Regions from separate parts of the Nonlabens sp. SY33080 genome, predicted to be linked through region 1. Evidence: riboswitches for the same ligand, from Rfam matches in the RefSeq annotation. Region 1 holds a riboswitch; the other holds the start of a gene.
What was found. Region 1 has a riboswitch for thiamine pyrophosphate ahead of HCN53_RS10545 (TonB-dependent receptor). Riboswitches for the same ligand answer to the same signal wherever they lie in the genome.
Positions count from the first base shown of each region.

Region 2: another riboswitch for thiamine pyrophosphate. It lies ahead of thiM (hydroxyethylthiazole kinase); the one in region 1 lies ahead of HCN53_RS10545 (TonB-dependent receptor).

Region 1 is NZ_CP050461.1:2,339,058-2,346,185, forward strand. It holds gene HCN53_RS10535 (carboxypeptidase regulatory-like domain-containing protein) at 1-1,603, shown strand, start outside; gene HCN53_RS10540 (DUF5689 domain-containing protein) at 1,638-3,053, shown strand; TPP riboswitch at 3,214-3,306, shown strand; gene HCN53_RS10545 (TonB-dependent receptor) at 3,428-5,608, shown strand; gene HCN53_RS10550 (Rieske (2Fe-2S) protein) at 5,855-6,283, opposite strand; gene greA (transcription elongation factor GreA) at 6,476-6,949, shown strand; gene HCN53_RS10560 (HIT family protein) at 6,949-7,128, shown strand, end outside.
Region 2 is NZ_CP050461.1:1,177,190-1,184,317, reverse strand. It holds gene tenA (thiaminase II) at 1-402, opposite strand, end outside; gene thiE (thiamine phosphate synthase) at 378-1,022, opposite strand; gene thiM (hydroxyethylthiazole kinase) at 1,026-1,772, opposite strand; TPP riboswitch at 1,853-1,942, opposite strand; gene HCN53_RS13070 (DUF6122 family protein) at 2,034-2,420, opposite strand; gene purL (phosphoribosylformylglycinamidine synthase) at 2,524-6,198, opposite strand; gene recG (ATP-dependent DNA helicase RecG) at 6,443-7,128, shown strand, end outside.

The sequences.
Region 1 (7,128 bases):
AAACTTACCTTCTTACTTTTTAAGAAATGGGTCTGATCCGATTGATTTTCAATATGCTTATCTAGCAGAACAAGCCTTTATCAATGACGGTCAGTTAGACTGGAACAGTCTTTATGAAGCTAATAGAGTTCTTGCTGATCAAGGCAGAAACGCACTTTATGTTTTACAAGAAGATAGAATTGACGACAAATTATTCTCTGCAAACACTATAATTACTGCCGATATCACAGATAATATCCTATTTAACGGAGGAATTCGTTACCGAACTTTAAATAGTGACAACTATGCTAGAATTGACGATTTATTAGGAGGAACTGGTTATCTAGATGTAGACTTTTTTGCGGAAGAGTCGGTAGATGTAAACCTTGATGTTCTTGCTCAGTCAGATGTAAGAAACCCGAATAGAATCGTTGGGCTAGGTGATCGTTATAAGTACAGTTATGAAATTGATAGTGATGTGATATCATCATTTGCACAAGCACAATTTAAAACGGCAAAGGTTGATTTCTTCCTTTCTGGATCTGTGTCACAAACCTCTTACCAACGTAATGGTAAATTTGAAAACGGAAACTTCCAAGGTGATCGTTCATTTGGTAAAAGTGATAAAGTTGACTTTACCGATTTTGGTGTAAAAGGTGGTGCTACTTATAAGATCAATGGACAAAACTTCTTAGATTTTCACGCAGCTTATATGACGCAAGCTCCTTACATAAGAACAGTTTTTTCAAATGCAAGACAAAACAACGACATTGTTGATGGTATAGAATCGCAGCGTTCTTACAGCGCAGATTTGAGCTATGTATTAAGTACTCCAAATGTAAAAGCACGTTTAACTGCCTACTATACCAAGTTTATGGATGGTAGCGATGTAGGTTTTTACTTTACAGAGGATCTTACTGGTTTACCGCTAGATGATGGTAGTGCTTTTGTTCAAGAAGTAATGACTAATATAGACCGTAGAAATATGGGTCTTGAAATGGGTCTTGAAGTTCAAGCAACTCCAACGATTAAATTAAAAGCTGCTGCAGCACTAGGACAAAATGTATTTACTAATAATCCAGACTTATATTTAACTAGTGATGATTTTGACGGTCAACTTAGATTTGGTGATGGTACTGCAAAGCTAGACGGATATCATGTAGCTGGTGGACCAGAAACTGCTTTACAAATAGGTTTTGAATATCGTGATCCTGATTACTGGAACATTGGTCTAACTACGAATTACTTTGCAAATGGTTATATCGATGTTAACGCATTACGCAGAAGTGATAATTTTATCTTAGATTATGACGGTCAGGTTTTTAATGATTATGATCAAGATCTGGCTAATGAATTACTTGCTCAGGAACAATTTGAAGATTATGTGCTTGTAAATGTAATTGGTGGTAAATCATGGAAGATTGGAGACAAGTTTGTTGGATTCTTTGCTACTATTAATAATGTATTTGATAGAGAATACAAAACAGGTGGTTTTGAACAAGCACGTAACTCTAACTTTAGATCGGTAAGGGATGACCAAAACAATCCTCAAGAAGTTTTTGCTCCTAGATATTTCTTTGGAAATGGAACAACTTATTACTTAAACGTATATTTAAGATTCTAATAAAGCAATGATGAAATTTTTAAATAAAGCAACAATGAAACACATTAATAAAATTTTTGCACTAGCAGCTATCATGGCTGTTGCATTCTCGTGTGTAGAAGACGATGAATATGAAGTGCCAGATACAAGATTAGTAGATATTGAAGATCCTAGTAATATTGTTACAATAGGTAACGTAGTATCACAAATTGACCAGTCACAAAACGGAACAGTAACATTTGATACTCCAGGTGAATTCATGGAAGGTTATGTAATTTCAAGTGACGAAGCAGGAAACTTTTTTGAAGAGATAGTTATCCAGGATGCTCCTGAAAACCCAACAGTTGGTATAAAAGTTCTTATAGATAATAGTCCTTTATTTACAACCTATGAATTTGGTCGTAGAATTTTTGTAAAATTAGATGGATTGACTGCTGGTATTTCTAATGGTGTTCCTGTTATTGGAATAGCTGGTAGTGGTACTAACATCGAGAAGATCGCACCTTCACAACAAGAAGATTTCATTTTGAGAGATGACATCGTTGCAGAAATTGTTCCTACAGTTGTAACTCCTAGCGACTTTGCTACTGATAAACTTAATACGTACATCGTTTTAGATGGTGCACAGTTCTCTGACGAGGATGTAGCTAATAATCGTTCATTTGCTGCCGAGGCAACTGATCAGTTTGATGGACTAAGATTTCTTCAATCTTGTACCGACTTTTTTGCACCTGCAGTACGCTTAGAAACTAGTACTTTTTCAGATTTTAAAGCTGCAAGTGTACCAGGTGGAAGCGGTAGTGTAACTGCTATTCTTTCTAGAGATTTTGAAGATGACAATTTTGTGATCGTGGTAAACGGTCCTGCAGACTTTGATTTTGATCCTAATGTACGTTGTGATTTTGACGTAGTATCATGTGGATTAGTAGGTGCCGCTGGTGCAACAACAATTCTTTCAGAGAATTTTGAGACGCAATCAACAGGTCAAATAGCACAGCCAGCTGGGTGGACTAACTTCATTGAAGCTGGTACTGAAACTTGGGAAGTTTATAGCGCAGGAGGAACTAATGCTTCATTAGGTAATAGTGTAAGAGTAGGTTCTTTCCGTTCAAACGATACAAGTACTATCTCTTGGTTGATTACTCCACAAATTGATTTTGATGCTCAAACTGGTGAAGTTTTTGATTTTGAAACGTCTAATAGCTTCGCTGATGGTTCAGAAATGCAAGTACTTTACAGTGCAGACTGGGATGGAACAACTGCTGGAATAACTACAGCAACTTGGGAAGCTCTTGCTGATCCTACAATTGTGGAAGACAGTGAATTCTTCGGTAACTGGGTTCCTTCAGGATTTGCTAGCCTAGACTGTTTAACGGGTACTGGTTATATCGCATTTAAGTACGAGGGATCAGGTGATGCTGGTTTTGATGGAACTTACGAATTAGATAACATTAGAATTACAAGCAACTAATAATTGCCTAACTAATAGTATAAAAGTCCTTTAAGCTTCTTGCTTAAAGGACTTTTTTGTATTTATAAATTCAAGTAAGTTCTTATTATTTGTAGGAAAATAAGGCCTAATAAATACTCTTTTTTTTTAGTTGGTATTTAGTTAGTACATATTACTTTTGCGCCGTCTCAAGGGGTGCTGGTATTACTGGCTGAGATTATACCCGAGGAACCTGGGCAGGTAATGCTGCCAAGGGATATTCTTTAAAGTTGGTGATTGTTATGCTTTCGCGAAAGCGTAATTATCCACTTAATTAAAGGAAAAGACATTCCTCTTAAATTTTTAATTAACAAGACCGAATAAATGCCCCTTTTATTTGAACGAAAAAGTTCAAAATGAAGTATTTATCAGTCGCTGTATTGACCTTACTAGGATTAGGCGTCACAGCACAAAACACACAAGTATCCGATACTACCAATGCCGAAAAGTTGGATGAGGTTCTTGTAAAAGCCGTTCGTGTAAACGCAAATTCACCAATCACACACAGCAACGTTTCCAAAGAGGAACTTGCAAAGCGTAATTTAGGACAAGATATTCCTACATTACTTAATTTTTTACCATCTGTTGTTACAACTAGTGACGCTGGTGCTGGTATAGGTTATACCAGTTTGAGAGTGCGTGGTGTAAGTTCACAATCTACCAATGTTACTATTAATGGTATTCCCTATACCGATGCAGAATCTCTAGGTACGTTTTGGGTAAATTTAGGGGACTTTTCATCTTCTGTTGAAAGTTTACAATTACAAAGAGGTGTAGGAACATCTACTAACGGTAGTGGAGCATTTGGTGCAAGTATTAATTTGTTGACTGATGCAGTTAATAAAAACGCTACTGGCCAAATTGCAAATAGTTATGGTAGCTTTAATAGTAGAAAGCATACTTTAAAGTTCTCTACAGGATTACTTAATGAACATTTTGAAATATCAGGAAGGTTATCTAACATAGCATCAGATGGGTATATCGATAGAGCATCAACCGATTTAAAATCGTATTACCTACAAGGTTCCTATGTTGATGACAATACACTGATCAAGGCCATAACTTTTGCCAATGAAGAGGTTACTTACCAATCTTGGTTCGGTATCGATGGAGATCAATTAAGAGAAGATCGAAGGTTCAATCCTGCTGGTCAATATGAAGATGAAAACGGTGTTACACAATTTTATGATCGTGAAGTAGATGATTACAAGCAAGATCATTATCAGTTACATTGGAATGAACGTTTCAATAACAATTGGTCATCAAATGTAGGCTTGAACTATACCTATGGTAGAGGTTTCTTTGAGCAGTATAGAGAGGATGATGATTTCAGCACCTACGGTTTTGATGAATTAACGGTTGATGGTCAGGTGGTTAATACTACTGATCTCATACGCAGAAGATGGTTAGATAATGACTATTATGTGGTTAATGCAAACGTTAATTATAAGGACAATAAGATGGATATTTTGTTAGGAACATCTTTTAGTCACTATGATGGAGATCACTTCGGTGAGGTTATATGGGCGCGATTTGCTAGTCAAAGTGAAATTAGAGACCGATATTATGAAGGAAATGGTAAGAAAAATGATTTTTCAACCTTTGCCAAAGGAACCTTTAAACTCGATGATAGATTTCAATTATATCTAGATGCGCAAGTAAGAAATGTTAACTACGAGACATCGGGTATAAATTCAAATCTTACTATGTTTAATGTAGATGAGAACTATTTATTCTTCAATCCAAAGGCAGGATTGACTTATTCAATTGATTCAAATGATGATTTATACTTCTCTTATGCAAGAGCTAGTAGAGAACCTAATAGAGATGATTTTGAGAATAATCCTAATATAGAGCCAGAACGTTTAAATGATTTTGAACTGGGATGGCGTCATAAAAATAATAAGATTGCCTTTAATGCAAATGCCTACTTCATGTATTACGAGGAGCAACTTGTTCTTACTGGTGAAATCAATGACGTAGGTGCGGCATTAAGAGATAATAGTGGCGAGAGTTATAGACTAGGTTTAGAATTAGAAACTGCCATTCAATTATCTGATGAGTTCACATTACAAACCAATGTTACTTTAAGCTCAAATAAGAATTTGGATACTGTAGTTTCTAGAGACGGAGAGCTGGTTGACTTAGGATCTACAGATATCGCTTTTTCACCTAATATAGTAGGAGCAAATCAGCTTACTTACCAACCTAGTGAAGCCTTTCAAGTAAGTTTATTGACTAAGTTTGTAGGAGAACAATTTATGAGTAATACAGAAGCTGATTTATCAAGGTTAGAAAGTTATTCAACCACTGACATCAACTTTATATACACTCTTAAAACTAAATCCATTTTTGATTCGATAGTTTTTACTGGATTAATTAATAATATTTTTAATGAGAAGTACGTCTCAAATGGTTATTATTTCACATTTGATGACACGTGGTCTAATCCAAATACAATTACAACAATTGAAGGTGTAGGTTATTATCCACAAGCTGGTATCAACTTTTTAGCAGGTGTTACCTTGAATTTTTAAAGTTATTTAACTTTGAAGAATCATAAAATCCTGTACCTACCTTGGTACAGGATTTTATTATTTTTTATTACTCTATTAGGTGCCTTTCAGAATTACGCATATTATTATTTGTCTTGACAAAGATTAAATAAGTTTCTTATTCGTTATTCCAAATCATTTTGAAATGTATAGAAAACCAAAGTAGGAAAACCCTAGATTATTCTATATCCTTTCTAATCATAAGGTTTGTAGCTATACATAATTTAATCAATTTGAAACGGTAATAATATTCCCATTGCGCACTACACGATATGCCTTCATGCCATATTCTCCATTGCCTTCTAAAGGTTGACCGTTGATTAGGCTATATTTATTATTATCTGTAGGGCATGGGCAACTAGCTTCAATACCATTTATTTCCATTCTAGAACATTCATTAGGTGTATGGTTGGGGTCGCTTAAATCAAAGGCAAAATAATCTCTATTGTTTGAATTATAGACCACAATACCACGATTCCCAAAACCCGAAACCTCAACCGTGTTACCGGGAAAGTTTAAACCACTATATTGAGGTAAGGATGTGTTCAACTCGACTGCAAATCCTAGATCCAGTAAGTTAGGATTACGATTGCGCAACTCGTCGTCCTCACAGGATATAAAACCCAAAACAATTAAAATTAATTTCCAATTTTTCATAGCTTTTTTTAAAATGAGTGTAAATGTATAACGCAAACTTAGTTATTTCGTATATTTGATTTAGAATCCCGCAGCAATGATGGGATTTTCTTATTTATAGAACAACCTGTGTGATGTTTGAACATGATGGCGTAGTTATTCCGCTTTCGCGAAAGCGAAATACGACACAAACATCCACATAAAAATAGCATTATGAGTAATGTATCATACTATACGGAAGAAGGTCTAAAGAAATTAAAAGACGAATTAAAGCAACTAAAAGACGTTGAACGTCCAAAGGCATCACAAGCTATTGCCGAGGCAAGAGATAAAGGTGATTTGAGTGAAAATGCCGAATATGACGCAGCCAAAGAGGCTCAAGGCTTGCTCGAGATGAGAATTTCAAAACTAGAACAAGTCGTGGCTAACGCTAGGATTATTGATGAGAACAGCCTGGATTTATCCAAAGCACTTATTCATAGCACTGTTAAGATTAAAAATTTGAACAACAACATGGTGATGAATTACAAACTTGTTGCTCAAAGTGAGGCAGATCTGGCCAAGGGATACATCTCAGTCGATTCTCCTATAGGTAAAGGACTTTTGGGTAAGGAAGTTGGTCAGGTGGCCGAAGTTCAAGTTCCTGTAGGAACCATTAAATTAGAAATACTGGAAATAAGTAGGTAATGAGTATTTTTTCTAAAATTATCACCGGTGAAATTCCTTGTCATAAGGTGGCAGAAAATGAGAATTTTCTAGCTTTTCTAGATATTAATCCAAATGCTCCTGGGCATACTCTTTGTATACCAAAAAAGGAAGTAAACAAATTATTTGATCTAGAAAAGCAAGAGTATGACGATTTAATG
Region 2 (7,128 bases), 1.2 Mb from region 1:
GTAAATAGTAAAGCATGGTAAAACAGCTGCTATACTTACTGCAATAGATTTTTCATGAGCAATTCTAGTCAAATAACTGGTATACAGCTCACAAGTAGGTGATGCTATTGTGGTAAACGAATCGGCATTTACAAAATGTTGATGAAGAGCATTTTCAACATGTATGATTCCTGTTGCTGCATCTAGAAAAAACTGGGTTTCATTTTCATCACGGCATTTTATTCCAACAAGGGCAAGAACTTTTTTGTATTGTGCTAAATACAAGGCATCTTGATTAATGTAAAACTGAAATACATCTTTAGATAATGTACCTTGCATAAGTTCTTTTATGAAAGGCTGATTTTGAATCTTAGCAAGAATACTACCGGTAGATTTATTTATTTGTTGGTACCAATTCGACATAATAATTTTTTAAAATTTTCAGTTGCTTGTTGAGGTTGCTCAGAGGTTGATATAGCGGATACCACAGCAATTCCTTCTGCACCACTTTCTATAAGTACTTCTGTATTTGAATGGTCAATTCCTCCTATACATATAATGGGTTTGTTGCTTATGGACTTTATTCTTGATAAACCTGAAATTCCTAATGGCTTTTCTAAATTTTCCGTTTTAGTCGCCGTGCTAAATACAGGAGAAAGACCTATGTAATCAATCTCTAGGCTATTAGCCTTAAGAGCTTGTTCCTCATTGCTTACTGACCAACCGATAATTTTATCTGATCCTAAAATTTTTCTAGTGATTGCTGGTGGTAAATCCTGTTGACCAATATGAACACCATGGGCGTTGATGCTTAAAGCGATATCAATTCTATCGTTAATTATCAATGGCACATTGTAATAATCACAGATCTCTTTTGTTTTAAGGGCGCGATTATAAAAATCTCTAGTATCCAGAAGCTTTTCCCTAAGTTGCACTATAGTAACACCACCTTTTAAGCTGGATTGTAGCGTGTCGAAAAAGAGAGCATCTTCTGTAATGCGCTCATCAGTCACATACATAAGAGAATAGTCTGCTTTATTCATATTCTATGTGAGTTGAAACAACGCGTCTATAAAATTCATTTGAAAGCTACCAGGTCCATTGGATTTAGACTCAGCTTGCTCACCAGCCTTACTCATAATTTCCATTCCATCGCGAGCTCCTTTATGTATGTCTTTGTTAACTGCTACACAAGCGCCTATAATACTGGTTGCGGTACATCCCATTCCTGTTATTTTAGGCATCATCGCACTTCCACCCGTAATTTCTTCAATTTTGTCACCAGTCACGACATAATCTGTAGCTCCACTAATTACAATCGTATTATTCAGCTTTCGCGAAAGCGTGCTAGCAGCATCCACTGCGTTATTAGAGTCTATCGTGCTGTCAACACCTTTTGTGTTTGAACTTAATTGTGCCAGAGCCATAATTTCTGATGCATTACCACGAATTACGTCAGGTTGGTAAGTTTCTGCTAGGTGAAGAGCGGTTTGCGTACGGTAATTTGACGCGCCTACTCCAACCGGATCAAAGACGATAGGGATTCCATTTGCTTTTGCTTTTTTCATTGCTTGCTCCATGGCAGCTACCCAAGATTTACTAAGAGTTCCCATATTGATTACTAAAGATGATGAGATCGTGGTTATATCTTCAACTTCTTCTATTGCATGAGCCATCACTGGTGAAGCTCCTATAGCTAGTAAGGCATTAGCAGTGTTATTCATAACCACGTAATTGGTGATATTATGAATAAGTGGTGATTGCGTTTTGATTAAGTCAATGGTCGTATTCATATGCTTTGTTGGGTCATTATTATATTAAAAAAGCCACTTTCACGGTAATGAAAGTGGCTTGTAGGTTTATGCTTATTTACTAGTTACAAGTCTCGTTTTCCTCCGCTGTAATTACACATCTCAGGTTCATAGGGTATAATCTCAGCACAACGGCACCCCTAACGATTGGTGTAAAGTTACTATATAAAAAAGTGTTTGTTATGATTTTAATATTTGTTTTACATCTAGTAGTATCAACTATTCTTAAGTATAGGGATAAAATTATATGCCCAAGAATTGACTTATTGATTGTAAACTCTCATAAATAGGAGAGGAGACTAGGCAATCGGTACATTTACTGTAGGTCATTAAGCAATCTATAAAATCAGTTAGCATATGAAAAAGTAAACCGATACCAATGATATTGAATGGCTTGCGGAAAAACAGTAACACCACATAAAATGCCATCGCATAAAAAGTATGCAGTGGATGAAAGTTTATACTACATCTATTTTCTTGAAATATGGGATTTGCTACTAGATGATCAAGATCTACCAGCATGGTTGCGAGAAGAATAAAATAAGCCCGTTTCCAATTTTTCCTAAAGAATATATAGGCAATGAAAAAAGGAAAACCAAAATGTAAAAAATAATGAACTACAAATTGCATGGTGCCGTATAAATCTAGATTTATTATAAAATGGAAATTTACAATTAAAAAAACACCTCCTTAAGAGAGGTGTTTTTTAATCATATTAATAAAAACAAATTCCTTAGGAATTTTGTTTTTCACACCATTTTCTAGCATTTACAAATGCTTCTAACCATGGAGAAACTACATCGTCTTTACGGTCTTTAGGATAGTGCGCCCAATTCCATGGGAATGTAGAACGTTCTAGGTGTGGCATCATTACAAGATGTCTACCATCCTCACTGTTCAACATAGCAGCGTTGTAATCAGATCCATTAGGATTTGCAGGATATCCCGTGTAGGCATAAGTGGCTGGGATCTTGTAATCTTCTTTTTGTTTAGGTAACAGGAACTTTCCTTCTCCATGAGCTGCCCAAATTCCTAAGGTTGTACCAGCTAGTGATTCTAGCATAATAGAATTATTTGCTGCAATTTCTACGCTAGTAAAGTGACATTCAAATTTGTTACTATCGTTATGAAGCATTTTTGGTTTGATGTCGTGGTCTGGATTTATCAATCCTAATTCCACAAATAATTGACAACCATTACATACTCCTAAACTCATCGTATCTGGTCGTGCAAAAAAGTTTTTCAATGCCTTGTTTGCCTTGTCGTTATATAAAAATGCACCGGCCCAACCTTTGGCACTTCCTAAAACATCGCTGTTAGAAAAACCTCCAACAGCAGCAATAAATTGCACATCTTCAAGAGTTTCACGACCGCTTATAAGATCAGTCATGTGAACATCTATAACCTCAAAACCAGCAAGGTGCATTGCTCTTGCCATTTCTCGTTCACTGTTACTTCCTTTTTCTCGGATTACAGCTGCTTTTATTTTGTGCTTTGGTAGTTCGGGTAGTTTTCCGTCAAAGGATGCGGGAAATTGGTAATTTAAAGGCTGCTGCTCATAATTAGCAGCTCGTTCATCGGCCTTACCGTTAAAGGATTGTTCACGATCTAATAGGTGAGAGGTCTCGTACCATTCTTTGCGATATTCTGCCACGTCAAGAACAAGCTCATTAAGCTCTATAACAGGCTTGTTTGTCGCTGTACCTATCTTATAAAAAGGCACTCCACAATCTTTTAATTCATTATCTATATCTTGGGTGGTTTGTAAGACCACACCAATGTTTTCTGAGAATAAAACCTTTATTAAATCGTCTCCAATGCCTGAAAGGTCAAGTTTCATTCCCACCTTGGTTGATGGAAAACACATCTCTAGTAATGTAGTTACAAGACCACCACTTCCTATATCGTGACCAGCTAGTACTTTATCAGATTTTATGAGAGCTTGAATTTGTGACCACGCTTTCGCGAAAGCGGAACTATCTACAACTGTCGGACATTCATTACCTATTGCATCACAAACTTGTGCAAAACTAGATCCACCTAATTTGTGAGAATCACCACTTAAATTAATGTAGTAAATAGGAGCATTATCATCTGGCTGTAGAACGGGTTCTACAATTCGTGTGATATCATCTACAGCTGCCACGCTACTAATGATTACTGTTCCAGGAGATAAAACATCTTTATCGGCATATTTTTGCTTCATACTCAAGGAGTCCTTTCCTGTAGGTATATTAATTCCTAATTCGATAGCAAAGTCACTTACCGCTTTTACTGCTTGATATAGTCTAGCATCCTCTCCTGGATTGTTACATGGCCACATCCAGTTTGCACTCAAACTTACACCAGATAGACCTTTCTCAACCGGAGCAAATACTAAATTACTCAATGCCTCTGCAATGGAATTACGAGATCCAGCGATAGGATCGATAAGTGCACTCACAGGACTGTGACCTATGGTAGTCGCAACACCTTTTTTACCTTGATAATCCATAGCCATCACACCTACATTATTAAGAGGTAACTGCAATTCACCACAGGTTTGTTGTTTTGCTACGCGACCTGTTACACAGCGGTCTACTTTATTTGTTAACCAGTCCTTACTTGCGACAGCTTCTAGTTTTAAAACCTTTTTAAGGTAAGAGGTCAATTCATCTTGAATGTACTGTACGTCGTTATATTTTCTGTTTATGGTGACATCATCCATAATGGTCTTTGGACTAGAACCGAACATGTCTTCTAGAGCAAGATCCATCGGGCTGCGCCCATCTTTTTCACTAAAAATAAATTTATTGTCACCGGTAACTGTTCCTACTTTATATAAAGGAGCACGCTCACGTTGAGCTATACGTTCTAGTACTGGAGTATCACTAGCTTCCATTACTAATCCCATACGTTCTTGGCTTTCATTACCTATAAGTTCTTTGCGAGAAAGAGTAGGATCACCTACCGGTAATTTGTCTACATCAATTACTCCACCTGTTTCTTCTACAAGTTCTGATAAGCAATTTAAATGTCCACCAGCACCATGATCGTGAATGGATTTAATGGTGTTGTTGTCGCTTTCTACCATTCCTCTAATGGCATTAGCCGCACGTTTTTGCATTTCGGGATTGGATCGTTGAACAGCATTTAATTCAATACCGCTATCCATTGAACCAGTATCGGCGCTACTTACGGCAGCACCACCCATTCCTATACGGTAATTATCACCACCCATGACGATGATATCATCGCCAGCATCGGGTGTTTTTTTAAGAGCTTGATCTTTTTTTCCATATCCTATTCCACCAGCAAGCATGATCACCTTGTCGTAACCTAAATAACGTGGATCGTGGGAAGATTGGTTTTCTTGGTCTACATGTTCGTCATGTTCGAATGTAAGTACAGAGCCTGCTATTAATGGTTGTCCAAATTTGTTGCCAAAATCACTTGCTCCATTACTGGCTTTGATAAGTATGTCCAATGGAGTTTGATACAACCATTCACGTGCTTCAAAATCGCGTTCCCATGGGCGTTGATCATTTAATCGTGAATAACTGGTCATGTATACAGCTGTTCCTGCAAGAGGCAAAGAACCTTGTCCACCAGCTAGTCTATCACGTATTTCTCCACCGCTTCCTGTAGCAGCACCATTAAATGGTTCTACAGTGGTTGGGAAATTATGGGTTTCTGCTTTTAATGATATTACAGATTCAAAATCCTTATTGACGTATTTATCAGGTTTATCTGCGCTGGCAGGAGCAAATTGTTCTGCTTGTGGACCTTGAATAAATGCAACGTTATCACTGTAAGCACTAACTATTTCATTAGGGTTTTGTTTACTAGTTTCCTTAATTAATTTAAATAAAGAAGTAGGTTGTTCTTTACCATCGATAATAAAGGTACCATTGAATATTTTATGACGACAATGCTCAGAGTTTACTTGTGAAAAACCAAATACTTCAGAATCGGTTAACTTTCTCCCTAAACGCTCGGCAAGTTGATTTAAATAATCAATTTCATCATCACTTAAAGCTAGTCCTTCCTGCATGTTGTAAGCTGCGATGTCATCAATTTCTAATACTTGATCAGGAGTAACATTAATATCAAATTGAGATTGATTTAATCCATCAAATTTAACTAGTAACATGCGGTCGTAGTCGGCATCGGGCAGACAGGAGTTAAACTCCTCTATACGCTGTATACCTGGAATTTGCATGTTTTGAGTAATTTCAACAGCATTAGTAGACCATGGAGTTATGGTAGTTGCTCTAGGACCTGTATAGGTTCCTGGAACTGCATCGGCCTCGATTTGAGGAGCATTACCTAGTAGCCAAACTAATTTTTGAAGGTTGTCGTTAGAGAGAGCTTGCTGTGATTGTACAGCATAAATTTTCTTTGTGGGTTCACCGAAAAAAAGGATCATTGCGAGCGTTTTAAAGCTAGTTGCAAAGATAGCTTTTTACTACATAGATTTCATGACTTTATTCTTAGTAAGTTGGCTTTTAATAACGTGTTATTCACAATCAATTCGATTTAGTTTTTTATGTGTGATTATGGGTTTAAATGGTTGTTAGATAATGTGTTGCTTATGTAAGTCGCTAAGTATGCTTGTAAGAAACCACAGTCGTTGATAGAGATGTGCTATTTTTGGTAATAAATTAGAAATTTTGCCACAGAATTTTTTATCTACACCTATAGAATATTTAAATGGAGTAGGGCCACAACGAGCTAAGTTGTTGCGCACAGAATTAGGTATTGATACTTATGGAGATCTGGCAAATTTGTTCCCCAATCGATATGTAGATAAAACCAAATATTATAAAATCAATCAATTAATTGACGGTAACACACAAGTACAAGTAATTGGTAAAATCATTAGTATCAAAACCGTTCCTACAGGTAAAGTAAGCAGGCTAGTAGCGACGTTTATAGATGATACTGGTAAAATGGAGTTAGTTTGGTTTAGAGGCCAGAAGTATTTTAAAGATAATTTAAAACTTAATCAGCCTTATGTGGTGTTTGGTAAAGTACAGCGCTATGGCGCAACTTTTAGCATGGCTCATCCTGATATGGAATTGCTTAAAGATCACCAATCGCGTGCTCAACAAGCAATGGCTCCTATTTATCCCAGTACCGAGACTTTGGCCAAAAGAAAAATTACCAACGTATACATGGTAAAATTGATGAGGTCGCTGTATAGAGAAATACACAACAGCTTTATTGAGACCTTATCTGAAGAGGTACTATCAGGTTACAGCTTAATGGGGAAAAATCAAGCAATGAAAGAAGTGCATTTTCCATCAACTGCAAGGCATTTGCAAGCTGCCAGATACCGGTTGAAGTTTGAGGAGTT